3 regions of the Pantoea sp. PGP6 genome follow, and region 2 is predicted to be linked to each of the others. Evidence: predicted binding sites of a transcription regulator. Region 2 holds the regulator's gene; each other region holds the start of a gene.
What was found. The regulator CRP, encoded in region 2, controls carbon source genes, mostly activating them, when cyclic AMP is high. The targets are predictions, from matches to a motif close to ATGTGANNNNNNTCACAT.
Positions count from the first base shown of each region.

Region 1: the regulator CRP is predicted to act here: its motif matches at 7,799-7,816, upstream of ACLIBF_RS19325 (YjcB family protein).
Region 3: the regulator CRP is predicted to act here: its motif matches at 6,384-6,401, upstream of mlc (sugar metabolism global transcriptional regulator Mlc).

Region 1 covers NZ_JBQBMA010000001.1:3,982,107-3,992,341, forward strand. Annotated here, with positions in the region: gene ACLIBF_RS19280 (YfaZ family outer membrane protein) at 1-131, opposite strand, end outside; gene ACLIBF_RS19285 (LrgB family protein) at 274-975, opposite strand; gene ACLIBF_RS19290 (CidA/LrgA family protein) at 968-1,393, opposite strand; gene ACLIBF_RS19295 (LysR family transcriptional regulator) at 1,497-2,399, shown strand; gene ACLIBF_RS19300 (Na+/H+ antiporter) at 2,444-4,093, opposite strand; gene ACLIBF_RS19305 (NCS2 family permease) at 4,241-5,590, opposite strand; gene ACLIBF_RS19310 (glutathione S-transferase family protein) at 5,952-6,617, opposite strand; gene soxR (redox-sensitive transcriptional activator SoxR) at 6,657-7,142, opposite strand; gene soxS (superoxide response transcriptional regulator SoxS) at 7,243-7,668, shown strand; gene ACLIBF_RS19325 (YjcB family protein) at 7,922-8,203, shown strand; gene ACLIBF_RS19330 (ATP-grasp fold amidoligase family protein) at 8,296-9,246, opposite strand; gene ACLIBF_RS19335 (oligosaccharide flippase family protein) at 9,255-10,235, opposite strand, start outside.
Region 2 covers NZ_JBQBMA010000001.1:425,936-436,170, forward strand. Annotated here, with positions in the region: gene argD (bifunctional acetylornithine/succinyldiaminopimelate transaminase) at 1-183, shown strand, start outside; gene ACLIBF_RS01950 (YccS/YhfK family putative transporter) at 185-2,260, opposite strand; gene crp (cAMP-activated global transcriptional regulator CRP) at 2,318-2,950, opposite strand; gene ACLIBF_RS01960 (OsmC family protein) at 3,253-3,657, shown strand; gene ACLIBF_RS01965 (phosphoribulokinase) at 4,242-5,111, opposite strand; gene ACLIBF_RS01970 (YheU family protein) at 5,173-5,391, opposite strand; gene ACLIBF_RS01975 (hydrolase) at 5,396-6,412, opposite strand; gene ACLIBF_RS01980 (LysE family translocator) at 6,473-7,075, shown strand; gene ACLIBF_RS01985 (LacI family DNA-binding transcriptional regulator) at 7,077-8,057, opposite strand; gene tauA (taurine ABC transporter substrate-binding protein) at 8,295-9,275, shown strand; gene tauB (taurine ABC transporter ATP-binding subunit) at 9,285-10,052, shown strand; gene tauC (taurine ABC transporter permease TauC) at 10,049-10,235, shown strand, end outside.
Region 3 covers NZ_JBQBMA010000001.1:2,203,646-2,213,880, reverse strand. Annotated here, with positions in the region: gene ACLIBF_RS10685 (glycine betaine ABC transporter substrate-binding protein) at 1-856, shown strand, start outside; gene osmW (osmoprotectant ABC transporter permease OsmW) at 866-1,513, shown strand; gene osmV (osmoprotectant ABC transporter ATP-binding protein OsmV) at 1,513-2,649, shown strand; gene ACLIBF_RS10670 (nucleobase:cation symporter-2 family protein) at 2,694-4,082, opposite strand; gene bioD (dethiobiotin synthase) at 4,264-4,962, opposite strand; gene mlc (sugar metabolism global transcriptional regulator Mlc) at 5,077-6,294, opposite strand; gene ACLIBF_RS10655 (LysR family transcriptional regulator) at 6,425-7,318, opposite strand; gene ACLIBF_RS10650 (MFS transporter) at 7,477-8,667, shown strand; gene ACLIBF_RS10645 (hypothetical protein) at 8,840-9,100, shown strand; gene cybB (cytochrome b561) at 9,203-9,745, shown strand; gene ACLIBF_RS10635 (sugar transporter) at 9,921-10,235, shown strand, end outside.

The DNA of each region.
Region 1 (10,235 bases), 3.6 Mb from region 2:
GTTGTGGTGCCGAGACCCACATTCAGGTTGGTGTTGTGCTCGCTGACGTCAACACTGCCTTCGATTGCCTGAGCGGCACCGCTCAGTAAAACGAGGCCAAGTGCGCTCCCGGTAACAAGTTGCTTAAACATGATTCCACTCCGTGAAGGACAATTAATTCGGCCGCAAGGTTAACAGTCTGAAACGCGGAGACAACATTATTTAGCAAGCTTTACGTAAAAATACGTGTCACCGGTCCGGTGTCGCGCCACGGCTGGCAGCACGACGCGCCGGTTACGCCGGTATCGCCCACATCAGGTGGCCAATCAGCGGGGCCAGTACCACGGTAACAACGCCGGACAGCATCATCACCAGGCTGGCCACCACACCCTCCTGTGGGCCCATCTGATACGCGCGTGCCGTACCGGCACCGTGCGAGGCGGCACCTAATCCTGCCCCTTTTGCCACGCCCTGCTTAATCGCGATCCGCAGAAACAGCACATCGCCGACCGCCATGCCAAACACGCCGGTGATCACCACGAACAGCGCCACCAGATCTGGCTGGCCACCAATCGGCCCGGCCGCCGCCAGCGCAAACGGCGTGGTAATGGAGCGCACCGCCAGGCTGCGCTGAATCGACTCCGGCAGCGTTAACAGACGCGCCAGCCATACTGAGCTGCACACCGCGACCACCGTGGCGGTAAGCACCCCGGCGCTGAGCGACAGCCAGTGGCGTTTGATGATTGCCACGTTCTCATACACCGGCACCGCAAACGCCAGCGTCGCCGGACCCAGCAGCCAGAGTAACCAGTGATTTTCGGCAATGTAGTCCTGCCAGCTGATGTGAGTCAGCAGCAGCAGCGCCACCAGCACCACCGGCGTCATGACCAGCGGCATCAGCAGCAGCGTGCGCCAGCGGCGATAAAGCCGTTTATTCAGTGCGTAGACCAGCAGCGTCACCACCACGCACAACAGGCTGATTATCAGATCACGCATCGCCGGCCTGCTTACGCGCAGCGCGCGCGATTTCATAGCGGTAGAGTCGATCAACCACCAGCGCCGTCGAGGCCAGCACCAGCATCGTACTGACGCCAATCACCACGCAGATGCGCCAGCCGTCCACCCGCAACAGGTCGCCGTAGTTCACCACCGCCACCACCGCCGGAATAAAGAACAGCAGCATCTCGGCCAGTAACCAGCGGGAGCCCGCTTTAACCCAGCTCAGCGGCACTATCCGGGTGACGATGAGCACCAGCATCAGCACCATGCCGACAATATTGGCGGGCAGCGGCAGGTGCAGCCAGTTGACCAGTTGCTCGCAGGCGACAAAGACGCCGATATATAACCCCAGCTGGAGCGGCAGGCTGAGCCATTGCAGCCGGCTGGGTCTGCGTGAACTGATTGCGAATGCCATCGCCTTTTCTCCCCGATTAAATTCAGGAGGACAGTATAAATCGCCGACAGAAGGTGAAAAAAATGAATTAATATTATTGGAATCATGCCGAAAAGGAATAGTTATGGACGTTCGTGCCCTGCGTTACTTTACCGAAGTGGTACGCCAGCAGAGTTTCACCCGCGCGGCGCAAAAACTGTTCGTCACCCAGCCGACCATCAGCAAGATGTTACGCCAGCTGGAGGAAGAGCTGGGCTGTACCCTGATCCTGCGTGATGGCCGTCGCCTGCATCTGACCGACAGCGGCCAGGCGGTCTATCAGCGTGGCGTGGCGATTTTGCAGGAATTCCATCAGCTTGAAGCGGAGATCGGCGATATTAACCAGCTGAAGACCGGAGAACTGCGGCTCGGCATTCCGCCGATGGTCGGTATGCAGATTGCCGGATCGATCTCTGCCTTTCGCCGTCGTTATCCTGGCGTGAAGCTGAAAATTTCTGAGTTCGGCGGCCTGACCGTGCAGCAGGCGGTGCTGGCCGGCAGCCTTGATATTGCTCTGACGGCGCTGCCGGTTGATGCGGAGCTGCCGCTGAATACCCTGCCGCTGATGCATCACCCGCTGTGCGTGCTGCTGCCGCGCCGGCCGGAGTGGCTGAGTCGCAGCCAGATTGGGCTGGCCGAACTGGCGCAGCATCCGCTGCTGATTTTTAATGAGGAGTTTTCACTGAACCGGCAGTTGATGCAGGCGTTCCAGCGACAGAACCTGACGCCAACGGTAGCGGTACGCAGCGGCCAGTGGGATTTTCTGGCGGCGATGGTGCAGGCGGAAATGGGGCTGGCGATTCTGCCGGAGCCAATCTGTCAGCGGCTGGATAAACAGTCGTTGCTGTGGCTACCGCTGGAATCGGAGCTGAAGTGGAGTCTGGGTTTGATCTGGCGTGAAGGTAACTATCTGTCGCGCAGCGCTCAGGCGTGGATCGCCTGCTGCCGCGAACACTGGCCAGACCAGGCACCGCGCCTGTCGGTCTGAACCGGCGGCACGCTGCACTGGCGGTGCAGCGTGCCGGCAGAGGCTTACTCTTCTTTTTCGATCAGTAATGCTTCAAGCAGGTCGAGATCGTGCAGCAGTTTCTGCATCGTCTCATTGGAGATCTGCTGGGTCGCGCGCAGATGGTAGACCTCGGCCCGTTCGGCACGCAGGCCGGTCAGGCGGAAGCGGCGCTCCAGGTTCTCAGCGAACAGCGCGTGCTCAAGGTCATTTTTCCCTTCAGCGCGGCGGCGTAAGTTGCCGATCACCCGCAGACTCACCTCTTTCAGCAGTTCCGGATCGATGTTCTGGTCCGACTCTTTTTCCAGTCGCGCTTCCATCTTATGCAGGCTCTCAATCGCCACGCTGGCCATTACTGCGCGGGCATTTTGCAGCTCACGACGATGCGCACCTTTATCAATGGTATCGATACCACGCAGCAGAATCGGCAGGATCACCACTCCGACCAGCAGCGAGAACAGGATCACCCCGGTGGCGATAAACACCAGCTCATAACGCGCCGGGAACGGATCACCGTTGCTGAGGAACAGCGGAATCGACAGCACACCAGCGAGGGTAATCGCCCCGCGGACGCCGGCAAAGGAAGCGATCAGCAGTTCACGCAGCGAGTAGTTGGAGAACTCCAGCGGCTTCTTCTTCAGCAGGCGTTTGCTGAAGCGCTGCATGATAAACAGCCAGCCAAAACGCACCAGCATCAGCGCCAGATAGACCAGCCCGATATCGGCGAACAGCATCCACAGCTCAACGTTTGGATCAGCATTAGCCTGATCCACCGAGGTTTGCAGAATGTCCGGCAGCTGCAGGCCCAGCATCAGGAACACCATGCCGTTGAACACGAACTCCAGCATCTGCCAGACGCTATTGGCGCGCAAACGCATCGCCAGCGGTGCCTGACGGATAATGCCGGAACGGGTGATGGTCATCCCCGCCGCGACGGCCGCGAGGATACCCGATACGCCGAGGTGTTCCGCAATCAGGTAAGAGGCGAACGGCAGCAGCAGCAGCAGCACGGTCTGGGTGGCCGGATCGTCACCGCTCCAGCGGCTGAGTATGCGCAGCGATTTACCGTACAGCCAGCAGACCGCCACACCGGCGATCAGACCACCAATCGCCACTTTCAGGAATTCGACGCTGGCACCGCCCCAGGTAAATACCATGGTGCCCATCGCGACGGCGACGGCGAATTTCAGCGACACCAGACCTGACGCGTCGTTCATCAGGGCTTCGCCCTGCACAATCGACATGATTTTCTTCGGGATACGCCCTTCGCCGACAATCCCGGAGAGCGCCACGGCATCGGTCGGAGACAGCACCGCCGCCAGCGCAAAGGCCGGGATCAGCGGAATGCCGGGCACCATCCAGTAGATCAGATAGCCAATGCCGACCACGGTAATCAATACCAGCGCCAGCGCTAAGCCAATAATCTCGCGACCATGATGCAGGAACTCGCTGATTGGCGTTTTCCAGCCGTCAGCAAACAGCAGCGGCGGGATAAACAGCACCAGAAACAGTTCCGGGTCAAAATCTACATGCAGACCAAAAGTGGGCCAGGCCAGCAGTGCGCCAGCGGCGATCTGCACCAGCGGCAGCGGGATCTGAAAGGGCAAAATACGGGCAGCGACGCCAGAGAGCGACACCACCAGCGTCATGATGAGAATAGTAAAAAAGATTTCCATGCTTTCCTTAGGCGCGTCGTTATCTTTCAATCATTGTTGAGCGCTAAAGTGTAAAACAAACCGAAGCCTGAAGGGTCAGCTACGCGTGCGGCTGGCGGGAAAAAAGTGAAAAATTCCGGACGCACCGCTGCGCGCCCGGTTGATCAGTCAGATCGCCCAGCCGCCGGCGTAAAACGCCACCAGCGCTACGGCGATCAGCACCGTCCCAAGGTTCAGCTTGCGCCATTCACCCGCAAAAACGCGGCCGACCACCAGCGAGGCAAAGCCGATCATGATGCCGGTGACGATGTTGCAGGTCAGCACGATAATCACCGCGGTCAACAGGCCGGACATCGCATCGACGAAGTCATTAAAGTCGATTTTCGCCACGTTACTCAGCATCAGCAGACCGACATACATCAGCGCGGGTGCGGTAGCGTAAGCCGGTACCAGCCAGGCCAGCGGTGACATAAACAGGATCACCATAAACAGCAGGCCGACCACAATGGCGGTCAGGCCGGTTTTGCCGCCCGCCGCAGTACCGGCCGCTGACTCGATATACACCGCCGCAGGTGACGCGCCGACCAGGCCCGCAAACAGGCTGCTGACCGAATCGGTCGTCAGGGCGCGACCGCCATTGATAATCTGGCCCTGCTTATCCAGCAGATTGGCCTGCCCCGCCACCGCGCGAATGGTGCCGGTGGCGTCAAATACTGCGGTCATTACCAGTGCCAGCACGCTCGGCAGCACCACCGGCTGCAACGCGCCCATGATGTCGAGGCTGAACACCAGCGACTGACCGCTGGCGTCACGCAGGCTCGGCAGAGCAAACAATCCTTTGTAGCTCACCGCCGGATCGAAGATCAGCCCGAGCAGCGAAATGGCGATAATCGTCATCAGAATGCCGCCCGGTACCCGCCGTTTTTCCAGGCCAAAAATCGCCGCCAGTCCCAGCAGCGTCATGATCACCGGGAAAGTAGCAAACTGACCCAGCGCAACCGGCAAACCCGGTGCCGGGTTTTTTACCACCAGACCGACGCCATCCGCCGCGATCAGCAGCAGGAACAATCCAATTCCGACGCCGGTGCCATGCGCCACGCCCATTGGCAGGTTGCGCAGGATCCACGCCCGAATGCCGGTCACCGAGATCAGGGTAAACAGCAACCCCATCAGGAATACCGCACCGAGCGCGACCGGTACGCTGATGTGCTGGCCCAGCACCAGGCTAAAGGCGGTAAAGGCGGTCAGCGAAATGGCGCAGCCAATCGCCATCGGCAAATTGGCCCACAGCCCCATCAGGATGGAGCCGAAACTGGCTACCAGGCAGGTGGCGACAAATACCGCGGTTGGCGGAAAACCGGCTTTACCGAGCATGCCCGGTACCACAATGACCGAATAGACCATCGCCAGAAAGGTAGTCAGTCCGGCCAGAATTTCCTGACGCACACTGCTGCCGCGCGCCGAGATCGCGAACCAGGCGTCCAGTTTTCCACTGGCCGGGCGTGATTCAATTGACATAGTTGAGCCTCAAAGATTTTTTGTAGTGTGGATCGCTCTGCGACCGTCGCTGTCCCTGAAATAAGCGGGTAATCCGGCTGCGCTGATGGAGTAATTCCGCCAGGCAAACGTTTACCTTGCCGCAGATAGTTGGCAGTCAAAGGACCGCCAGATAAAAAGGCAAACGATTATCCGGCGTTTACCGGCACATTTTCAACTGGCGGAAGGACATTAATCAGCATAAAGATCAGGTGGTGAGCGCCGTTTTCGGCCAGGCAGCGGCTGACCGCATCGGCTGAGGCGTTGAAGTTACAGACATTTTTAAACGCTGAACAACTGGCAGCGCCGCACGAAAAAAAACGGTACGCCAGCAGAGAGAGGATTAACCTGGCAGAGAGAGTTCGCCGCCCTGATCGATAGCCCGCTGCCAGGCAGCACGCTGCTGAACGGTTTGCAGCCATTTCTGACTGGCCGGCATCTGCTCCATCCCGACACGTTGCGCCAGGGCCAGCAGCGGAAAGCTCATCTGAATGTCGGCGATACCGAAGCGCTGACCCGCGAACCACGGATTAGCCGCCAGATGCTGCTCAATCATTTTCATATGCGGTTGCAGCTGTTTATCGAGCCAGGCCTTCTGCACCCCTTTGCCAAACGCCGCGCCAACCGGGCGCAGCAGCCAGGGCACCGGCGCTTTCCCCATCTGTCCGAAGATCAGCTTCATCACCAGCAGCGGCATCAGCGAACCCTCGGCGTAGTGCAGCCAGTAGCGCGACTGCAACAGCGACTCTTCATCACTCAGCTTCAGCCGGAATTCGTGATCATATTTCTGTTCCAGATACTCGAGAATCGCCCCGGATTCCGCCACCACCCGGTTTTCATCGGTAATCACCGGTGATTTTCCCAGCGGATGCACTTTTTTCAGCGCCTCGGGCGCCAGCATGGTTGGCTCGCGTTGATAACGTTTGATCTGATACGGCACTTCCAGCTCTTCCAGCAGCCATAGCACCCGATGTGAACGTGATTGCTCGAGATGGTGAACGGTGATCATCATGATTCCCTGTGTGTTGACCTCCCACCAGTATAGACGTCACTCCGCGTCCGGATGGTTACCGTCCTGTTCCGGGTCGAGCAGCACCGCTCCTGACCCTTGCTGACCCAGCCGATCGCCCGGATTGCGCAGCGGACAATCGCGCATCGACAGACAGCCGCAGCCGATACAGCCATCAAGGTCGTTGCGCAACCGGGTCAGGGTTTCGATGCGCTTATCCAGCTCTTCGCGCCAGTGCTGAGTCAGGGCGTCCCACTCCGGGGCCGACATCCGCTTATTGGCCGGAATATGCTCAAGGCTGTCGCTGACGGTCGCCAGCGGAATACCGATGCGTTGCGCAATTTTGATGATAGCCACGCGTCGCAGCACATCACGGCTGTAACGCCGCTGATTACCGCCGTTACGGGTACTGAATATCAGCCCTTTGGTTTCATAGAAGTGCAGCGCTGACACCGCGACGCCGCTGCGGCGCGCCACTTCGCCCGGCGTTAATACCGGTTTGGGGTAGTTGCGATCTTTTTTCATCTGGCTCTTTACCTCAAGTTAACTTGAGGAATTATACTCGCTTCCCATCAAAACGACTAAACTCCCATTACCGCTTATTAAGCACCAGAAGGATGAGGCCATGATGCAAGAAGAGATCATTCATTCCCTGACGCACTGGATTGACCAGAATCTGGACAAAAGTTTGTCCATTGATGAAGTGGCAGCAAAATCGGGTTATTCGAAATGGCACCTGCAGCGGATGTTCCGTACCGTCACCAAACAGACGCTTGGCGGCTATATCCGTGAACGCCGTCTGACGCTGGCAGCCGAAGCGCTGTCTCAGACCCAGCGCCCGGTGTTTGATATCGCGATGCAGTACGGCTATGACTCGCAGCAGACCTTCTCGCGGGTGTTTCGCCGCCAGTTCTCGCAAACCCCTACCGCCTACCGTCACACCATGCGCCGTCAGGCGATTCAGCGCCCTCGCCTGCTGAGCTTCGGCTGCAATGACAGCATGGCCAGCTTTACCCAGCGCACCACCGGCGAGTGCTGCCCGGTCCGTTAACTGTCAGGACGCCCGTCTTCGGGCGTGCCTGATCGCCTCTCTGATTTGCCCTTCCCGCTGTTCATATCTGCAACAATTTCCTGCCATACCAGTGTCAAATTTTGTTCAAAATTTCAAATCGGGTGATATAATGTGACTCAAGTCACACTATGAACTTGGGTTGACGGCGCTAAAGCACTTCCTGACACGCTTTTCCGCCGCCGGTGATGTCCGCAAATTGTCAGGAATACTAACTGATATTGAGGTCCGGCCGATGGCTACGTTAACCACCAGTCTGCTTGTTATGCGTTGGGAATTGTTGAGCGCAGTAATGATGTTTTTCGCCAGCACCCTGAAAACCAAATTGCGTCAGGATAGTCATCATGTGATGGCATTCATGTGTGGCGGGATTGGTTTAGGCATGACCTGCTGGTTCGTTACCGGTCTGATGGGAATTACCCTGAGCATGGAAAACGTGCACAACTTCATGGAAATCTCTAAGCACGCCTTTATCGACGTGATGAGTCAGGCGCCTGCTGAATGGCCGATGCCCTGATCGAGTGATACGCTGAGACTGTCGCGTCGATAGCCTGATTTTTGCCAATAAAAAACCCCGCCAGGCGGGGTTTTTTACATTGCTGTGTGTGCTTAAACTTTCTTCAACATGGCAGGGATATTAACATCCTGCACTGTGACGCCCGGTCTCTGCGTTCCGCGGCGGTCCTGAATCCACATATCTCCCATCATCTGGTTTAAACCCCGATCCAATCCGGTCACCAGGCCTGCACCCGGCGTGAAAGTGAGTTCACCGAAATAGATCTGTTCTTCATGGATATACCAATCGACCCGCACGTAATCGAAATCACTGGCCAGCTTTTTGCTCAGATCGAGCGCATGTTGCAGTGACGGCAGAATCGGCGAGACATCCAGACCGGTATCGCGAATCTTGTGAAACGCCTCGTTGAGGTTATTCACGTAGAAGTTCATCGACAGCAGCGGCTGGCAGCGGTTGTAGATCACCTGCAGCACATATTCGAACTTGCCATCACGCTTGTTGAACATGTGAAACTTGTAATCAATCGGCGCGCTTTTGCCATCACCGATGTATTTCTCCACCAGGATGCGCGGCTTGATGTAGCGATAGTGGATCTCACGTGCTTCGTTAGCGAAGTCGGTCTTCAGCCAGCGGTAGCAGTCGTGAATAATCTGCTGTTTGCGCAGCGCGTCTGGCTCTTCCAGCAGAATCTCCACCATGTTGGAGGCGTGGTTCGGCTTAATCACCGTCCCTTTCCAGCACGGTAAGCTGTTCAGCGTGGTCGGGTCAGTGGTTTCGTGTACCAGCGGAATCAGATATTCATTACCGATTTTTTCGGCAATAAATTCACGCACCGAATATTTGTCCGACAGGCGGCCATAGTTCTGGTAATCGCCATAGACAAATTTACGGTACAACACCTTTTCGTTGAACACTTTCGGCTGACGCAGATTGGGCAGCTTTCTGAACTTGTGGAAGTAGTAGATGCGGTCCTGGTACGCCCAGGGCATCTTCTTAATAAAGTACTGCACACTTCTTCTGAGTTCTTCTTTCAACTTGAGCATATCGGACCTCATTTGTAGGTTTTGTAGTTGAGTGAGGAAACTTGAATCTTTTGAATGACGCCGTTTTTAAAGAAGTAATTCATGACGGTCAGGGACAAAAGCTCTGAAAGGAAAACGCTCCACGCGGCTCCCATGATGCCGTGGCCCTGAATCAACCACCATGAGAGCGGCAAACTGATGACCATCAGACAAATGATTTTCTTCAGCAGATAGTTAAACCCTCCCTCCTTAACCATGTAGCGATAAGCTACTGTCCCCATTGCCGAAAAGCTGGTCGCTATCGACAGCAACGTTATGAGACTTCCTGACTGTGTAAATTCCGGACCATACAACGCGATAATGATCTGCTCGCCGAATAACGAGATGACCAGCAGCATCAGCAATGAAACACCCATAACGTAACCATTGAGCCGGGCCGCCAGCTTGATGGCCACCTCGCCACGCTCTCTGAAGATTTCAGTGAAGCAGGAGGTAATCAGCGCCACCGGGATAAAAATCCACGAGGCAGAAATGGTATTAGCCGCGGCAAACAGGCCAAGGTCGCGCGCCGGGGCGGTGCCCGCCAGGAACATCTGCGCCGCTTTGACCTGGACAGAAATAAAGATGCTGGAGATCGCCAGCGGCAGACCGGCATACATCAGGTAACGCAGATAGGCAGTCCGCTTTTCACGCGGCGGCATCTGATCCTGGTGTTCCTGATAAAAGTTGTGCCGCTTGATCAGGTAAGGCACCAGCGTCACCGCCACAATCGACAGCGTCAGCCACAGCGGATTCAGCCGCAGCCAGGCGATGGTGAAGCTGATAGCGAAACTCAGCAGCATGCCGACCGCATTGGCGATGGTATTCAGACGCGAGGCAAGACGCGCATTGTTGTAAACGCTGAACGTATCCTGGGTGACAAAAACCGAGGCAACAAATGAGGCCAGTGCAAATGCCAGGAAATTTTCCTGCATGTTGTACCAGACCCAGATTAAGACTGGCACCGAGGT
Region 2 (10,235 bases):
AAGCCTCAGCATGCCGGCAAGGCGCGCGATATCCTCAATGCGGCAGCCGCTGAAGGGGTAATGGTGCTGGTGGCCGGCACGGACGTGATGCGTTTTGCACCTTCGCTGATCATCGAACCCGCCGACATCGAAGAGGGTATGCGCCGCTTCGCCACCGCCGTCGGCAAGGTGATTACCGGCTGATTTAGTTTTTGCGTAACCGTCTGCTCAGCCAGCGGCCATGTTGCGGTCGCTGGCTCCACGCCAGAGATGAAATGGTGTGCATCACGCTCAGATGATCCAGAATGCGGCGTACATGCTGTTCCACCACCGTGACCGGCCCTTCATTAATGTTTTCCAGCTCATCCAGCAGGTTAACCTGCGAACTGGCACCATCATATTCCAGTCGCTGCTGACAACGTTGCAGCGCAATTTCGCAGGACTGCAGATAACGCTCAGCTAACGTGGCGGTCAGCATGGTGTGTTCACGCGCCAGAATCGTCATTGCATTGATGTGCTCAACAATAAACTGGCTGTGGGTGACCCACAGACGCATATCCTTGAGGTACTGAGCGTTAAAAGCCGGTTCCTGCATCGCCTGGTTCAGGGAGTTAAACAGCGCATTGTGAGCCTGATTGACCCGTACCCGCTGATACGCCAGTTTCTCCGGTGACTGTTCCGCCCCCAGCAGCAGCCGTAGCGCATCCTGATAGGTTTCCAGCGCGTCATGGGCGTTTTGCCGCAATAAGCCACTCTGCCACTGCGGCCACAGCCACAACATTCCGCCAAAGGCGATCAGGCACCCCATCAGCGTATCCATCAGGCGCGGCAGCAGGAACTGCGCCCCATTCAGCGACAGCAACTGCAGCGAGTAAACCGCCGTCACCGTAAAGCCGATCATCGACCAGCCGTAAAACTGGCGGGTAAACCGGTAGCTGATAAAGGTGATCACCAGCATGATCAGCAGCACCAGCGACTCCGGCACCGCCAGGCGTAAGGTAGCAGCCGCAATCACCAGGCCGGCAAAGGTGCCCAGCGCCCGGTGCTGGATGCGAACGCGGGTGGCGCTGTAGCCGTTCTGGCTGACGAACATAATGGTCATCAGAATCCAGTACGGTTTAGGGATGTTAAAAAACAGCGCCAGCGCGCTGCCCAGCATCAGCATCACCGCAAAGCGCCCGGCAGTGCGCAGTGCCGACGAACGCCAGGACAGATAGCTGCGCAGCGCCGGCAGAAGCGGCAGACGGCGCTGACGATCGGCCATCAGGTCACGTTGATAGAGCGGTTTTTGGGTGCGCAGCACCCGCGCAATCCGATTGAAGTGGTAGAGACAGAAATTTCCCACCGGATTGTCAGGATGCTGGCGGGCGATTTTTTCCAGCGCGCTGAGCTGCTTCTCCATGCCAAAACGATCCGGCAACTGGTGATAGAGAATGTTATCCGCCAGCACCCGTAAGCGGGCCGAAATAGTCTGGGCGTTCCAGCGGATCACCGCTTCGGCATGGCTCTGCTCCACCAGTTTCTGCACCTCTTCCGGCTGATGCAGGCTGACCGAGATGTGCTCCTGCAGGTCCAGCGCCACCTGAAAGGCGCGGGTCAGCCGCTTATGGCTGTGATCCCGGCTGGCGGAAAGCATGTGCATCTGCTGGTAACAGGTGGTGATCATATCGACCACTTTTTGCTGACGCGCCAGCAGCGGCGGCAGGGCCTTTTCCGGATCGGTCAGCTGAGTCAGCAGGGTATATTTGGCGTCGCAATAGTTGGCCAGCTCACGGTAGATCAGGCTCAGGCTTTCACGCATCGGCTGCTCTTTCCACAGCCAGAACCAGAACCAGTTAAACAGCCCATACCATAGCGTGCCGCCGATATAGAGCAGCGGCGGCACATAGATCGGCATACGGCCAATCAGGCTCAGCGTGAAGATGGCGGCGATCAGGGTGCCGGGCAGCAGACGGCCGTGCAGCGGGCTGATTTCGCCGGTGACCCCCAGCAGCAACGGCAAGGCGAACAGAATCAGCGGCAGCGGAATGGCGTGCTGCGTCAGCCACTGAATCAGAAAGCTGCCGAGCGCAAACAGGCTGCCGCCGACAATCAGGCGTTTGAAGAAGCGTTTATGCGGGGTATCCAGACCGGCGATATTGCAACAGGCGGGAACTAACGAGAACAGCAGACCTTTTTGCAGGTCGCCAGCCAGCCAGCCCAGCGCCACTGGCAGACAGAGCACCAGGGTTTGCCGCAAGGCGTAATTGACTTCAGGATGGTAAATAATTCGACGCCACATCGGCCCAACACAAACAATAACGGCGCGATGTTGCCATCACGCCGTGGGTGACAGGAATTAGCGGGTGCCGTAAACGACGATGGTTTTGCCGTGTGCAGAGATCAGGTTCTGATCTTCCAGCATCTTCAAAATACGGCCCACGGTTTCACGTGAACAACCAACGATTTGGCCAATTTCCTGACGAGTAATTTTAATTTGCATGCCGTCGGGATGCGTCATGGCGTCTGGCTGCTTCGCCAGGTTAAGCAGAGTCTGAGCAATGCGTCCGGTCACATCGAGGAAAGCGAGATTACCCACTTTTTCCGACGTAACCTGCAGGCGACGCGCCATCTGCGACGACAGTCGCATCAGGATATCCGGGTTAACCTGGATCAGCTGACGGAATTTCTTGTAAGAAATCTCCGCCACTTCGCACGCGGTTTTGGCACGTACCCAGGCGCTGCGCTCCTGACCTTCTTCGAACAGGCCAAGCTCGCCAATGAAATCGCCCTGATTCAGGTAAGAAAGAATCATCTCTTTGCCTTCTTCATCTTTGATCAGAACCGCAACGGAACCTTTCACGATGTAGTAAAGCGTTTCAGCTTTTTCACCTTGGTGAATCAGCGTACTTTTGGATGGATACTTGTGAATATGGCAATGGGACAGGAACCATTCGAGTGTAGGGTCTGTTTGCGGTTTGCCGAGAACCATTCGCTATTATCCTCTGTTGTAATCGTGCCCAAAATACAGGGGGCAGTTTCCCTGTCAGGCGATGAAAGCTTCAAGCGTTTCCCTTACAGGAAATTATTCGGGCTGCATTCGGCGCAGTGCGCATCATTCTTCCCGGCTTCGCCATCGGGTGACGAAAAATATTTTCAGCACTGTTTGTAGCACAGCTTTTGCCGACTGTCTTCTGTTGTCTCGCTTCAGCTAACGGCGGATTTCTCTGGATTGCTGTTTACCAGGCGAAAGCGTACTCTGACGGCAAAACCGCATATTCTGGAGCGAAAATCATGCAGGCAAGAGTGAAATGGGTAGAAGGGCTGACATTCCTCGGTGAGTCGTCATCCGGACATCAGGTATTAATGGATGGCAATTCGGGTGATAAAGCGCCCAGCCCAATGGAGATGGTGCTGATGGCGGCGGGCGGATGCAGCGCCATCGACGTGGTTTCAATTCTGCAAAAAGGTCGCAACGATGTGGCTGATTGTGAAGTAAAACTGACCTCAGAACGTCGTGAAGAGGCGCCGCGAATCTTTACGCACATCAACCTGCACTTTATCGTGAGCGGCAAAGCGCTACAGGATAAGGCGGTCTCACGCGCGGTGGATCTTTCTGCTGAAAAATATTGCTCGGTCGCCATCATGCTGGGCAAAGGGGTTACCATCACCCACAGCTATGAAGTGATCGAACTGTAGTAGCCGCAAGGGTCATTGCAGACCTGCTAACTTCACTTCCAGTATCTGATGCAGGTTGCTTTAAGACTGTGCCTGGGCAGGGAATCCGTTTTGATACTGTGCCTGCGCAGGGAACCGGGTCAGATCGGAAAGTCGTTTAAGCCAATCCCTGGCCGCTCGGCCTGCGCGATTACGCACCTCATCCCTGAGGCGCGCCCGTAGCCGGGCCAACGCTTTGCGTTGTTCAAAAACGCTCCCGGCGTTTTTATCCGGGCGGCGGGACGCTTTCCTCTTCTGACCCGGTTCCCAGCGTGTTGAACTTATCTATTGCTGCCAGATTCTTTCTGCCCAGAGGTTGTCTGTAGCGACCTTCCTGAAACCGGATGCGGTTGTCGGACGTGAAGCGAAGGGAGCATATGCCTGTAGCAAAGCATCGCGGGCCAGGGATGGCCCGTGCTGAGCCTGCCAGCGATAACGGTTTTGCGTCTTTGCGAAAGGTGTATGCTCCCTGAAGCCTGCCCAGGGGTAAGTCTTTAGCCGCAGGAAAGCCAGTTTTACTCTCTTTGTTAAAGACATCTGCTCTCAGAGCGGTTTTTGCTGGCCTCTTATTCTATCCGCTTGCCTTCCACCAGCCGCTTCACCAGCGGACCCATGATCAGCTCCATCGCCAGACCCATTTTGCCGCCAGGCACTACCAGCGTATTGATGTGCGAGATAAACGAGCCCTGCAGCATCGCCAGCAGATAAGGGAAGTCGATATCGTCCAGCGCCTGAAAGTGGATCACCACAAAGCTCTCATCCAGTGACGGAATAGCGCGGGCAGCGAACGGGTTTGAGGTATCGACCGTCGGCACTCGCTGGAAGTTAAGATGGGTGCGCGAGAACTGCGGCGTAATGAAGTTGATGTAATCCTCCATTGAGCGCACCACCGAATCCATTACCGCTTCACGCGAATGGCCGCGTTCGCTGGTGTCACGCACCAGCTTCTGAATCCACTCGAGGTTAACAATTGGCACCACGCCCACCAGCAGGTCGACATGCTCCGCTACGTTATGCTGGGCGGTCACCACGCCACCGTGCAGTCCTTCGTAAAACAGGATATCGGTGTTTTGCGGCAGCGGCTGCCACGGCGTAAAGGTGCCCGGCACCTGATTCCACGGTACCGCTTCGTCATAGGTGTGCAGGTATTTACGCGACTGGCCCTGGCCGTTGAGCCCATACTGCCTGAAGCTCTGCTCCAGCAGGCCAAAGTCATTGGCTTCCGGACCGAAATAGCTGACATGACGGCCCAAATCGCGCGCCTTGCGGATTGCCATATCCATTTCAGGCCGGGTGAAACGGTGGAAACTGTCGCCTTCCAGTTCGGCAGCGTGCAGATCGAGCTGCTGAAAGATTTTACGGAACGCGAGACTGGTGGTGGTGGTCCCCGCGCCGCTGGAACCGGTGACGGCGATTATCGGATGGCGTGCTGACATAAAAAAGCTCCCTGTGAAGTCGGGCCATGCGCATTGTTAACATGAATTGCCGCCGGCTGCATCAGCCGCGAAATTCTTTGCGCGGCATAATATTGACCGATTCATGCAGTTCCGACCACACCAGCACCACTTCGCCGGTTTCCAGCTGACGGCGCACGTCAGCCACTTTTTCGCTCAGGCTGCGTTCCTGCTCGCCGTAGTCGGTGCCTTCACGCAGCACGAAAGTTTCAATCAGATTTTCAAGCGTCTCAGGTGAGACCTGTTGCCAGGGAATAATCACAACGTTAGGTATCCAGAAAAGGGGCAATCCACTGGGGTATGCGCTGTTCAAGCCACATTTCGGGCTGGCGCAACGTCCCGCCGACAAAGCCAACGTGACCGCCGTGCGGCGTCAGTTGATAAGTAATAGTGGCAGATAATTGGCTGCTGTGCGGGATCACCTCATCACTCATGAACGGGTCATCTTTGGCATGAATGATCAGCAGCGGCTTATCGACCTGTTTCAGCCAGGGCAGGGCGCTGGCGCGCTGATAATAGTCAGCCGCATCGCTGAAACCGTGGGCGCGGGCGGTGATCGCGTCATCGAAGTCGCGTAGCCGGCGTAGCGCTTTAAGCTGCGTCAGATTCACCGGCAACGTTTCCGGCCAGGCGTGCAGTTTGCGCCGGGCGTTCTTCTTCAGCTGCGCCAGTAAATAGTATTGGTAAAAGCGCGAGAAGCCGCGCTCCAGTTTGACGCTGCACGGCTCCAGCAGCAGCGGCGCGGAGACGATGACGCCCGCGTCAACCGGCGCATCGGATCCCTGCTGACCCAGCAGGCAGCCCAGCATGTTACCGCCGAGCGAAAAACCCACCGCCACGGTCGGTACCCGACCCCAGCGGGTTTGCAGCCAGTGCAGAAAATAGCGTGCATCTTCGGTTTCACCGGAATGATAGATACGGTTCAGCCGGTTAGGTTCGCCGCTGCATCCGCGGAAGTGCATCACCACCGCCAGCCAGCCGCGTGCGCGGCAAATTTCCATCAGCCCGTGGATATAGGGGCTGTGGAAACTGCCTTCCAGTCCGTGAAACAGCACCACCCGGGGTTTGTGCTGTGCCAGATACGGATCTTCACTCCAGGCGAGATCGACAAAATCGCCATCGGGCAGATCGAGACGCTGCCAGTGAGGATCGAGCTTGATCTGCCGCCGTAGCAGGCGTGGCAGTACCGTTTGCAGATGCGCATTGCGCATGCCGGCTAACGGCGTAAATTGATCCGTGTCGGGTGCGATTAATTTCATCGGGTAAAAGCTTGTCTGTTCCATATCGCGCTGTTAGCTTCGATAGGTTTTTTGCTTGCTGGGGGTGAGGAGCACCCGATTGCTATGGAACTGAGTCTTTTCTTGTCGATGTTAGGATTCCTTTGGGTCGCCGCGATCACGCCAGGCCCTAATAATATGTTACTTACTGCGGGCGGCGCCAATTTTGGCTTCCTGCGGACCATTCCTCTGATGATTGGCATCATGATCGGCATGCAGGTCATGCTGCTGATGGTGGCGTTTGGCGTCGGCGGACTGATCCTGCTCTATCCCTCACTGCATCTGGTGCTGAAAATCGCCGGTAGCCTCTACCTGCTGTGGCTGGCATGGAAAATTGCCACCGCCAGCTACGAAAAACTGGAAACCGATCAGGTGCCGGAGTCGCCCATGCCGTTCTGGCAGGGCGGATTACTGCAGCTGATCAATCCCAAAGCCTGGCTGATGGCGCTGGGCGCGGTCGCCAGCTTTAGCCTGGCTGGCGATGCCTATCGTCAATCGGTGATGGCGATCAGTCTCGGCATGTTTATCGTCAATCTGGTGTCCGGCCTGATCTGGATGGGATTCGGCGCAATGATTGGCCGCATTTTACGCAGCCGCCGCGCCTGGAAAATCTTTAATCTCGCCATGGGATTGCTGACGGCAGCCTGCGTGCTGTTGATCTGGCACTGAGTTAACTGGAGGCGCGTTCAACGCGCTTCCAGGGCAGGACTTCACGGATTACCGGCGCGTGCGGCTGACGGATTTTCTGCAACAACAGCTGCACGCTTCGCGCCCCGAGCTGATACATCGGTTGTTCGATGGTGGTCAGCGGCGGGTTAAGGCTGCCGGTAAATGGAATGCCGTCAAAACCCACTACCGCCAGATCTTCCGGCACGCGCAGCCCCGCTTGCAGCGCGGCATGAATCACCCCCACAGCCAGCACATCCGACACGGCAAAAATCGCATCCGGCGGTTGCGGCATCGCCAGTAATTGTTGTAGTGCCTGGCTGCCCGCTTCCGTGGAGATATCGCTGGCGTAGGCGACCCCTGACCACTGCAGTCCCAGCGCGTTTATCGCCTGCTGGTAGCCCTGTTCACGATGGTGCGAATAGAGGTAGCGCATATCCCCGTTAACCAGCCCGATGCGTTTGCGGCCTTTGCCGGCAAGGTAGTGGACGGTATCGCGTGCCGCGTCGAGATGATCGATGGTGACGGAAGAGGCCGGGATAGCCGGATCGAACTCCGAGCACTGGACCCACGGCGCGCCTGCAATGATGTGCTGCAAATCCTGCAGTCCCGACGCCGCATCCATGGTGATCACGCCATCCACTACTTTGCCGGTCAGCAGCGTGAGATAGGCGGCTTCACGCTGTAACTGCGAGGCGGAGTGGCAGAGCAGGATGTGATAACCGTGCAGCTCGGCTTCCGCCTCAATGCCCTGTACCACCCGCGAGCAGAAGGGATTGGTGATGTCCGAAATCAACACCAGCAGCATGTGGCTTTGCGCCGTGCGCAGTTGTCGGGCTAATAAGTTGGGCTGGTAGTCACAGGCGGCGATAGCCGACAGCACTTTCTCACGCGTATCGGGTTTGACGCCGGGATGGGCGTTGAGAACCCGCGACACCGTGGCTTTAGAGACGCCAGCCAGCTGAGCGACTTTCTCAATCGACATCGAACACAAAGACCTTTTACAAGCAAGAAACGGGAACGCATATCAATAGCACAGGCCGAATGTGAGCGCCTGACATTTTTTTATGCTGGCGCTGTTTTCAGCATTTGCGATTTTTAGCTTAGTTTTGCAGATAGTGATCTAAGAACTTATTTCTATTAGGGATAATTTTTAATTCCTTGGTGAAATTATTGCCGCCAGAGACACTGCTTCCATCATAAAAAGGGTGGGGTAGCAATCATGGCAGTTACAGCACGTTTAACGTTTTTAGCCGCAGCGCTGGCGCTGCTGGCCTTCCGGGCGGACGCGGTCAATGTCACCGTGGCGTATCAGACTTCTGCCGAACCGGCCAAGGTGGCGCAGGCGGACAACAGTTTCGCCAAAGAGAGTGGTGCCAGCGTTGACTGGCGTAAGTTTGACAGCGGTGCCGGTGTGCTGCGCGCGCTGGCGTCGGGCGACGTACAAATCGGCAATATCGGCTCCAGTCCGTTAGCGGTCGCTGCGGCGCAGAAGCTGCCCATCGAAGCCTTTTTGCTGGCTTCTCAGCTCGGTAACTCTGAAGCCTTAGTGGTGAAGAAGAACATCACAACACCGCAGGATCTGATCGGTAAACGCATCGCCGTGCCGTTCATCTCTACGACCCATTACAGCCTGCTGGCGGCGCTGAAACACTGGGGCATCAAGCCGTCACAGGTGCAGCTGGTCAATCTGCAGCCGCCCGCGATTATCGCTGCCTGGCAGCGTGGCGACATTGATGGTGCCTACGTCTGGGCACCTGCAGTCAATGAGCTGGAGAAAAACGGCAAGGTGTTAACCGACTCTGCGCAGGTGGGAAGCTGGGGATCGCCCACTCTCGACGTCTGGGTGGTGCGCAAAGACTTCGCCCGGCAGCATCCGGAGATCGTCACCGCCTTTGCCCGCAGCGCGCTGGCCGCGCAGCAATCCTATCTCGACAATCCTGATAGCTGGCTGAAGCAGCCTGATAATCTCAGCAAGCTGTCACGGCTGAGCGGCGTACCGGAAGCGCAGGTGCCCGGCCTGGTAAAAGGCAACACCTACCTGACGGCGCAACAGCAGATTGAACAGCTGGGCAAGCCGGTGAACAAGGCGATTGTCGACACGGCCCAGTTTCTGAAAGCGCAGGGCAGAGTGCCGCAGGCGGATAACGATTACAGCAGTTACGTGACCTCCCGCTTTGTCGTGCCGTTAGCCAAACCTTAAGGAGTCCTCATGCTACGCATCGCTCATCTGAATGCGCGTTATGCCGGGCAACCGGTGTTGCAGGATATCAATCTGCAGATCGATCGCCGTGAACTGCTGGTGGTGCTGGGGCCGTCAGGCTGCGGTAAGACCACGCTGCTCAACCTGGTAGCCGGTTTTTTGCCGGTGGAATCGGGCAGCATCACGCTGGATAACCAGCCGGTCACCGGACCGGGGGCTGACCGCGGAGTGGTGTTTCAGCATGAAGGCTTACTGCCGTGGCGCAACGTGCTGGATAACGTCGCCTTCGGTTTGCAACTGGCTGGCATGGCGCGTCAGGAGCGTGAAGCCATTGCGCGCCGGCTGATCAGGCAGGTCGGCCTGGAAGGCGCGGAAAAGCGGGCAATCTGGCAGTTATCAGGCGGTCAGCGGCAGCGGGTTGGCATTGCGCGCGCGCTGGCGACCGATCCGCGCCTGCTGCTGCTGGATGAGCCGTTTGGCGCGCTTGATGCCTTTACCCGCGAACAGATGCAGACCTTGTTGCTGACGCTGTGGCGCGACAGCGGCAAACAGATCCTGCTGATTACCCACGATATTGAAGAGGCGATTTTTCTCGCCAGCGAACTGATCCTGCTGTCGCCGGGACCCGGACGCATTGTCGAGCGGCTGCGGCCCGATTTTGGTCAGCGCTTTGCCGATGGAGAGCCGTGCCGCAGCATCAAATCCGATCCGCAGTTTATTGCTCAGCGCGAATATGTGCTGAGCCGGGTGTTTGAGCAACGGGAGGCGTTCGCATGAGTGCGTTAATCAACGACAAAACCTTGCCGGTGCGACGCCGACTGCGCTGGCCTTTTTCTACCCGCTTTTCATTAAGCGTACTGAGCGTATTACTGCTGTTACTGGTGTGGTGGGGCGTGACCGCGCTGGGGTTAATCGCGCCGCTGTTTTTACCGCCGCCGCAGCAGGTATTCAGCAAACTGC
Region 3 (10,235 bases), 1.8 Mb from region 2:
GAGCCAGACTGTACAGGCCGCCGCCCCGCTGGTGATGGCGACCAAGAGCTTTACCGAGCAGCATATCCTGTCGGCAATGACGGTGATGTGGTTAGAGAAAAAGGGCTTTGAGGTGATCCCGAAGCGCAATATCGCCACCACCATCGGCCGTAATGCGCTGCTGAACAAGCAGATCGACATGACCTGGGAATATACCGGTACGTCGTTGATCATCTTTAACCATATCAGCCAGCCGATGTCTTCTGAGCAGGCGTATGAAACGGTGAAGAAACTTGATGCGAAGCTGGGGCTGGTATGGCTGAACCCGGCTCCGATGAACAATACCTACGCCTTTGCCATGACCCGGCAGCGGGCGGAAAAAGAGGGGATCACCACCCTGTCGCAGCTGGTGACGAAGCTGGAGCAGGTGCGTAAACAGGACCCGGAACACAACTGGCGACTGGGGCTGGATCTGGAATTCTCCGGCCGCTCAGACGGCATGAAGCCGTTGCAGAAGACCTACAACATGGCGCTGGATCGACCGCAGATCCGTCAGATGGACCCCGGACTGGTCTATAACGCTATTCGTGATGGCTTCGTCGATGCCGGTCTGATCTATACCACCGACGGCCGGGTGAAAGGGTTCGACCTGAAAGTGCTGGAGGATGATAAGCACTTCTTCCCGAGCTATAACGTCACGCCGGTGGTGCGCAAAGATGTGCTGGAGAGCCATCCGGGACTGGAAGCGGCGCTGAATGAGCTTTCACAGCTGATTACCGATGAGTCGATCACCGAAATGAATAAGCGGGTCGATATCGATCACCAGTCACCGGAACAGGTGGCGCGTGATTTCCTTAAATCCAAAAACATGCTGTAAGGAGGCACTGTGGATACCCTTCACTACATCATGGATAACTGGAACAGCCTGCTGACGCTTAGCTGGCAGCACACCTGGCTGGTGCTGGTCGCGGTTGGGCTGGCGATTGTGATTGGCGTGCCGCTTGGCATTCTGATTGTCCGGGTCCGCTGGCTGGCGACGCCGATCCTCGGTATCGCCACCGTGGTGCTGACCATTCCGACCATCGCGCTATTTGGCCTGATGATCCCGCTGTTTTCAATCATCGGTCAGGGCATTGGCGCCCTGCCGGCGATTACCGCGGTGTTTCTCTACTCGCTGCTGCCGATTGTGCGTAATACCCATACCGCGCTGGAGAACCTGCCCGACGGCCTGCGCGAAGCCGGTCGCGGCATCGGCATGACCTTCTGGCAGCGATTACGCTGGGTGGAAATTCCGATGGCCCTGCCGGTGATTTTCGGCGGTATCCGCACCGCGGTAGTGATGAACGTCGGCGTCATGGCGATTGCCGCGGTGATTGGTGCCGGTGGCCTGGGTCAGCTGTTGCTCGACGGCATCAGCGGCAGTGATATTCGTATGTTGATAGCCGGGGCGTTAATGATTTGCCTGCTGGCGATTGTTCTTGACTGGCTGCTGCACCGTTTGCAGCAGGCGCTGACTCCTAAGGGAATTCGATAATGATTACACTGGAAAACCTGACGAAAACCTTTACCCAGAAAAACGGCACCACCATGAAAGCGGTGGATAACGTTAGCCTGGAAGTGCCAGCCGGTGAGATGTGCGTGCTCCTGGGGCCATCGGGCTGCGGCAAAACCACGACTCTGAAGATGATTAACCGCCTGATCCCCGCCACCAGCGGCCGCATCCTGATCAATGGCGAAGATACCAGCACTCAGGACACCACCACGCTGCGCCGTAACATCGGCTATGTGATCCAGCAGATTGGCCTGTTTCCCAACATGACCATCGAAGAGAACATTACCGTGGTGCCGCGCATGCTGGGCTGGGATAAGAAACGCTGCCGGGAGCGCGCCACCGAGTTGATGAGCATGGTGGCGCTGGATCCGAGCAAGTTCCTGCATCGCTACCCGCGTGAAATGTCGGGTGGCCAGCAGCAGCGTATTGGGGTGATCCGCGCGCTGGCGGCTGATCCTCCGGTGCTGCTGATGGATGAGCCTTTTGGTGCGGTCGACCCGATCAACCGTGAAGTCATCCAGAACGAATTTCTTGATATGCAGCGTCAGCTGAAGAAAACCGTGATGCTGGTGAGTCATGACATCGATGAAGCACTGAAGCTCGGTGACCGAATCGCGGTGTTTGGTCAGGGTAAAATTGTGCAGTGCGCCAGCCCGGACGAGCTGCTGGCAACACCAGCCAACGACTTTGTCGGATCGTTTGTCGGTCAGGACCGGACGCTGAAACGCCTGCTGCTGGTGCAGGCGGGTGACGTCACCGATCAGCAGCCCACCATCACCGTACAGCGATCAACCTCACTGGAAGAAGCCTTCGGCACCATGGATGACAATGATATGCGCTCAATTACCGTGGTGGATGAAGATGGCAAGCCGCTCGGCTTTGTGAAACGGCGTGAGGCGCGTAACGCCAGCGGCCGCTGTGAAGAGCGCCTGCACACCTTTAAGGTGACCGGCAAAGCGGAAGAGAACCTGCGCGTCGTGCTGTCAAAACTGTATGAGCACAACACCGTCTGGATGCCGATTGTCGATGAAGAGGGTCGCTACAGCGGTGAGATCTCACAGGATTACATCGCCGATTACCTCAGCTCAGGCCGCACCCGCCGCCGCCTGAACCCGTAATCGCTCTCACCGCTAAGTGAAAAAGGGCCGTAATGGCCCTTTTTTTATGCCTGCTCTTCGCTGCCGCTCAGCGCTTTGGCCGGTACGACAGAGACGGCGCGCGCTTCCTCAGGTAATACCATATTCAGCAGAATGGCCAGCAAACCGCCGGTAGTGACCGCATGACCAAACAGGGTGTTGATCAGCGGTGGTAACTGTTTCAGCACTTCCGGCACCGCTTCAACGCCCAGGCCGACGCCGAAAGAAACCGCGACGATCAGCATCTCACGGCGTCCTAAAGGCGTTTGCGTCATCACCCGGATGCCGGCGGCAACTACGCTGCCGAACATCACGATGGTGGCCCCGCCCAGCACCGGCGGCGGAATTTGCTGTAACAGAGAGCCGACCGCCGGGAACAGACCAAGCAGCACCAGCATCAACCCCAGCACCATTCCGACATAGCGGCTGGCCACGCCGGTCATCTGGATCACCCCATTGTTTTGCGCAAAGGTGGTGTTCGGGAATGCCGAGAAAATGGCTGCCAGCAGACAGCTGACGCCGTCAGCCATAATGCCGCCCTGCAGACGCTGCTGGAACGCGGTGCCGCCGATCGGCTGTTGTGATATCAGGCAATTGGCGGTGAGATCGCCCACCGCTTCAATCACCGCGATCACCGACACCAGCGCAATCGGCAAGAAAATGGTCCAGTCAAAGGCAAAGCCGAACTTAAACAGCGCAGGCAGCACCAGCGCCGCGCTGTGGTCCGGCGCTTTCAGTTGCAGATGGCCGGTTAACGCTGCCGCGATGCAGCCCACTACAATTCCGGCCACGACCGCCACCAGTCTGGTCCAGCGGTTACGCGCACGATTGAGCGCCACGATCACCAGCAGCGTCAGCGCGCCCAGCGCCAGATTGCCGGGAGCACCAAAATCACGGGCGTTGTGACCGCCAGCCCAGTCGGTGATACTGACTTTGATCAGGCTGATACCAATCAGGGTAATGACCGTGCCGGTCACCACCGGGGTCAGCACTTTGCGTAACGGACCGACGCAGCGGCTAATCAGAATTGGGATCAGCGCTGCCACCAGATTGCAGCCGAACAGCATCGCCATGATCTCTTCTGGCGATCCGCCGCGCGCCTTCACCATCAGGCCGCCTGACAGCAGCACCCCCAGAAAGGCGAAGCTGGTTCCCTGCAGGCAGATCATCCCGGCTCCGACGCCGAAAAAGCGCCGGGCCTGTAAAAACGTGCCAAGGCCCGAGACCAACAGTGACATGCTGATCAGGTAGGGAATATAGGCCTGTAGCCCCAATACCGAACCGATAATCAGCGGCGGAGTGATGATGCCAACCACGCTGGCCAGCAGATGCTGCAGGGCGGCGAAAAACGCCGGGACGGGACCAATACGGGCATCCAGCCCATATAACAAACTTTGCTCGTGTGATTGCGACATGACGGTGCTCCGGCAACAGTGATTAGCCGGATTAATGCATTTTTTGCGCCATTACCTCAGCGTCATCTCGCCTCTCAGGCCAGGTAACTGAAAAATCGGGATAAAATTTCCTGATGTGGCCGGTGGCGAACCTGCAACTTTACGTTCACCACCGGGGAAGATGACTTGTTTTGTTTCATGATCAGGCGATCTTTGCACTCACATGATGCAGGCTGGGCCGATCCAGCAGTGAGATATCGATGTAGGCGGTCAGATCGCGTTGTTCGGCACGCGGCAGGTACGGCAGTTCACCCAGCAGCGGTGCCGGGATTTTTTCACGCAGCACTTCGATGATATCGCTGTATTGCGCCAGGCCCGGATTGATGCGGTTGGCAACCCATCCAACCAGCGGCAATCCATCCTGCCGGATAGCTTCAGCCGTGAGCAACGCATGGCTGATACAGCCAGACTGAATCCCCACCACCAGCACTACCGGTAACTGCTGCTCAATCACCCAGCCAGAGAGTGGACGCGCATCATTCATCAGGCTGCGCCAGCCGCCGGTGCCCTCCACTACCACCCGATCTGCCTGCTCCGTCAGGCTATTCAGCCCCTGCGTCAGTAATTCGTAGTGGATCACCTGACCGCTATGGGTAGCGATCTCCTGTTCCTCAAACAGCAGTGGATTGATGGCCTGATACGGCAGCGCAACAGAAGAGGCACTTTGCAGCACCTGCGCATCTTTATTGCGCAGGCCGTCAGCGGTTTTTACTGCGCAGCGCGCCACGGGTTTGTATCCGACTGCGCTGAGGTTTGCTTTGATAAAACTTTGTAGCAGCGCACGCGATACCACGGTTTTACCGACTGCGGTGTCGGTGCCGGTAACAAATAGTCTCTTCACTCTACTTCTCCTCTCAAACCGGTTACGGCTAATCGGCGATTAACCCTACTAATAATCCGCATTTTAAGGAATGGAAGATGAGAACAGATTGCGTTAGCGCAAGATTAGTCAGGCTTAACCTTGCAATAGCTTCACTAACAGGTAACCGCTATAGAGTGCATCTTTGATCAGCGCCGCGCCGCCCAGCGTTCCCGGCTCGCTAAACGCAGTGGGTGCCAGCTGAATACTGGCACTGTAAGCGGGCAGCGACTGTTGCAGAATGGTGTTGCTGACCGCCGGAAACAGCACGTCTGCCGCGGCATTGAGCGGTGAACCGATAAGAATATGTTGCGGATTAAAGATATTCACCATCATCGCCAGGATGCGGCCCACATGATGACCAACGCTGGCAATGGTGTCGCGCGCCAGTCGATCGCCGGACTGCGCCGCCGCACAGAGTGATGCCAGCGTCAGCGGCTGATTGTGCAGCAGGCTGTCAGGCTGGGTCGGCAGACGCTGAGCGGCCAGCGCCAGCAGACTGCCGATGCTGGCCACCGTCTCGAGGCAGCCGTGGTTGCCGCAATAGCACTGCTGGCCGTAGGGATCGATCTGGGTATGGCCGATTTCCACCAGCGCCCGGCCGCGTTTATGCAGCAGTTGCCCGCCGCTGATCACGCCAGCCCCGACCGTTTCATCAATCACAATCTGAATCACATCTTCTGCGCCGCGTGAGGCACCAAACAGCGATTCTGCCAGCGTCCAGGCGGAAATATCATGCTGAACAAATACCGGTACCCCGGTGCGGGCCGCCAGCGCATCGCCGAGCGGCATGTCGCGTACCTGATATCCGGGCAAACGGTGCACCACGCCAGAAGCGGCATTAATCAATCCTGGCAGGGTCACGGCGATGGCGGTCAGGCGTTCCAGCTGCTGCTGGTGACGAATAAAGAAGGCGTCAACCTGGTCGATTAGTGCGGTCAGCAGCGGCTGAGCCGATTCATCCGGCAGCGGCAGGCTATCCTCCACCAGTTCCCGGCTGCTAAGGTCGCGCAGGGTAAAGGTCATGGCGCCACGGTGCAGGCGAATCGCCAGATAGTGCCAGGCGTCAGTGTCGAGGATCAGCCCAATCGCCGGACGGCCGCGGCTGCCTGGCTCCTGAAACTCCGTCTCCTGCACCAGATGGGCATCCAGCATTTCACGCACGATTTTAGTGATGCTGGCTGGCGCGAGCTGGGCGCGTCGGGAAAGTTCGATACGCGAAATAGGACCGAATTGATCAATTAATCGATAAACGACGCCTGCATTGGTTTGCTTAATTTGGTCAATATGGCCAGGTTGACTGTCCAGATTCACAACCCTGCTCCCGGTTATTTTCGCGCTTCTAAATAAACATGCGTCATGGTGAGGCAGATCAGGCGGCAGCGTCAAATATTTGATTAGAAATGTGATTTATCGCACACATTGTCGTCGGGACCGGCCAGAGTTACGCCTTTTTTTGCTGCAGTAACGTCATCATATGGCGCATCTGCTCATTTATTTCGCGCTCTGCGGACCAGACTAACCACAGTTCAGAAATAGCATCACTTTCTGCCAGCGGCAGCCAGATGACATCAGCCAGCTGCGCCCGGCGAAATGAGGCGGGCAAAATTGACACGCCCAGCCCGGTCGCCACCAGACCGAGAATGGTCATCGCCTCACCCACTTCCTGGGTGATGTAGGGCTTAATCTGGTAGCGGTGAAGCAGCGCCAGGATGTCGCTGTAGAGTGCGGTCCCGACCTGCGGATCGAAAAACACAAACGGCTCAGCCGCCAGCGCACTGACCGAAATCCTGTCTGCCGTGGCCAGCGGATGCGCCCAGTGCACCACCGCATACAGCGGTTCACTCAACAGCAGCTGGTGGCGCAAATCTGCCGGCAGCGGCGTGTTGCGCATCACGCCGAGATCGAGCCGCCCGTCATGCAGCGGGGCCAGCTGCTGGCGGGTGTTGATCTCCTGCATCTGAATATGCACCTGCGGCCAGCGCTGGCGAAACTGGTACAGCGCATCGGACACCACCGCGGTAAACGGCGCTGAGGAGGTAAAGCCGATACGCAGCTCTCCCTCTTCGCCACGATGCAGCCGCGCCGCCCGGTCAGCCGCCTGTTCCACCTGCAACAGAATGGTGCGCGCATCCTGCAGTAACTGCTGACCGGCGGCCGTGAGCTGCACGCTGCGGTTGGTACGATTAAACAGCCGGGCACCGGTTTCAGTCTCAAGCTGAATAATCTGTTGACTGAGCGGCGGCTGAGAAATATTCAGCCGCAGCGCCGCCCGGCCAAAATGCAATTCTTCGGCGACCGCAATGAAATAGCGCAGATGGCGCAGCTCGATATTCATATCTTTAACGTCTTATTTGAGATTATTAATATATTAGACATCATAATCAGCCTTTTCTAAGCTGACGACAGGTTTTTTATCACTAAGGAAAGATTGTGGGTCGCACTACTCATGCAGGAACCGTTGCGGATGACGCAGGATGCAGATCGCCAGAATCGCTGGCTGCATCGGGCTGGATTACCCGCGGAACGCCGCAGTTTATGCGCGTCACGCTGGCCCTGTTTTCAGCCGGTCTCGCCACCTTTGCCCTGCTCTACTGTGTCCAGCCAATATTGCCGGTGCTGTCGCAGCAGTTTGGCGTGTCGCCCGCGACCAGCAGCCTGTCACTCTCCATCTCCACCGGACTGATGGCGCTGGGCCTGCTGGTGACCGGCCCGCTGTCTGATGCGGTCGGACGCAAGTCTGTAATGGTCACCGCGCTGATGCTGGCCGCCCTCTGTACCCTGATCTCCGCCACCATGACCAGCTGGCACGGCATTCTGATCATGCGCGCATTGATGGGCCTGGCGCTGAGCGGGGTCGCCGCAGTCGGCATGACCTATCTGAGTGAAGAGATGGACCCGCGGGTGGTGGCGTTCTCAATGGGGCTGTACATCAGCGGTAATTCCATCGGCGGCATGAGTGGCCGCCTGCTGAGCGGGGTGCTGACCGACTTTTTCTCATGGCGGGTGGCGATTGCGGTTATCGGCTGCTTTTCCCTGGCTTCAGCGGTGATGTTCTGGAAAATCCTGCCGGCGTCGCGCCATTTCCGCGCCACCTCTCTGCGCCCCCGTAACCTGCTGATTAATTTTCGTCTGCACTGGCGCGATGAAGGGCTGCCGTGGCTGTTTGCAGAAGGCTTTCTGCTGATGGGAGCCTTTGTCACGTTGTTTAACTACATCGGCTACCGTTTACTGGATGCGCCCTGGCATCTCAGCCAGGCAGTGGTGGGTCTGCTGTCGGTGGTCTACCTCACCGGCTCATGGAGTTCGCCGAAAGCGGGTGCGTTAACCAGCCGGCTGGGACGGGGGCCGGTGATGCTCGGCGCTACCGCGATTATGCTGGCTGGCCTGTTGTTCACTGCCTTTAATTCGCTGTGGCTGATTTTGCCCGGCATGATGCTGTTCACCGCCGGTTTTTTTGCCGCCCATGCGGTTGCCAGCAGCTGGATTGGTCCACGAGCCCGCCGTGCGCGCGGTCAGGCTTCTTCACTCTATCTGTTCAGCTATTACGTCGGGTCCAGCGTGGCCGGGACGCTGGGCGGGGTGTTCTGGCATAACTATGGCTGGATGGGTATCACGCTGTTTATCAGCGCCCTGCTACTGCTGGCTCTGCTGGTGGCCTGGCGGTTGCAGTGTAAAAAGCTTTGATCCCCTGTTCCCTCTGAATTGCTGGCCCGGCCACTGCGCCGGGCGATTTTATCTGCGCTGTTGAGACAACTTTCAGGGCCAGCCGGAACATAATGTGCTTTTCCCGCTATAATCGGTCTGATTGTGACATTTGCTTACTTCTGTCGCTTAACACAGCAAAAAAGGACCGCCTGTGGCTCTCTACTATTACGTGAACAAACAATCAGGTTACAACCATAACCATGTGGTGCATGCTGCGGGCTGCCCCTTCCTGCCCGCGCCGGCTGACCGGCTGTTTCTCGGCAGTTTTTACCACGTCAATGCGGCTATCCTGCAGGCCAAAAAGTATTATTCTGGCGCGATGGGCTGTGAAACCTGCTGTCCATCCCCTCGCCATTCCGATGCTGATCCACAGCCTGGTGTGGCCCTGAAACATACCCTGACCTCACGTTAGCCTGACCGCGATTGAGCAAGGCTCGCGCTGCGCTAATTTGTTAAGATTTTCCGCCATTTTCCGTTATGTTAGAACTCCTGATTCTCTTTAACGGGTTTTACCATGCGGGAAAAGTTTGCGGGCTCTCAGATCGCCCTTCACTGGCTGACCTTTTTACTGGTGGCGACGGCCTACGCCACCATTGAACTGCGCGGTTTTGCTCAGCGCGGTTCATGGCAGGGTTATGCGATGATCATCACCCATTTCAGCGCGGGCGCGTCGGTGCTGGTGTTGATGATTGCTCGTCTGGTGCTGCGTACCCGGCATCGTTCTCCGCCGATTGTTCCTGCCGCCCGACGCTGGCAGACCGGGCTGGCACATCTGACTCACACCCTTATCTATGCGCTGTTTATTACTCTGCCGATACTCGGTCTGACATCACGCTATCTGAAAGGCCGTGAATGGTGGCTGTTTGGCATCAGCATGCCGGTGGCGGCGGAACCCAATTTTGATCTGGCGGATATGCTGATTGGCTGGCATGAGACGCTGGCTCCGCTTGGATACTGGTTAATCGGACTGCACGCGGCGGCGGCGCTGTTTCATCATTATCTGCTGAAAGACAACACCCTGATGCGCATGATGCCGGCACGGCGACGCGGTCAATAACCTCAGGCTATCGCCCTGCCACAGGGCGATAAAAAATATTCAGGATTAAAAACGGTTTATAAGGTTCCTCTTCCCGGTTTATTCACTACAATAGTCAGTAATTTGTGACGCAGGTCACTTTCGCTGGATGTTTCTGCCACATCCGAATTCGCTGTTCTGACTGATTTGACTCCTCATGCAATCAACGACTGTTTCACGTAAAACTGCCTGGCTTCGCGTGGTGTTGCTGGCTATTGCCGCTTTTGTTTTCAACACCACCGAATTTGTGCCGGTTGGCCTGCTATCGGATATCGCAGCTGATTTCTCGATGCAGACCGCTGATGTCGGCATTATGCTCACCATCTATGCCTGGGTGGTGGCGCTGCTCTCGCTGCCGCTGATGCTGCTGACCCGCAATATTGAGCGACGAATGCTGCTCGGCGTGCTGTTCCTGATTTTTATCATCAGCCATGTGCTGTCAACCGTGGCGTGGGACTTCCGTTCGCTGATC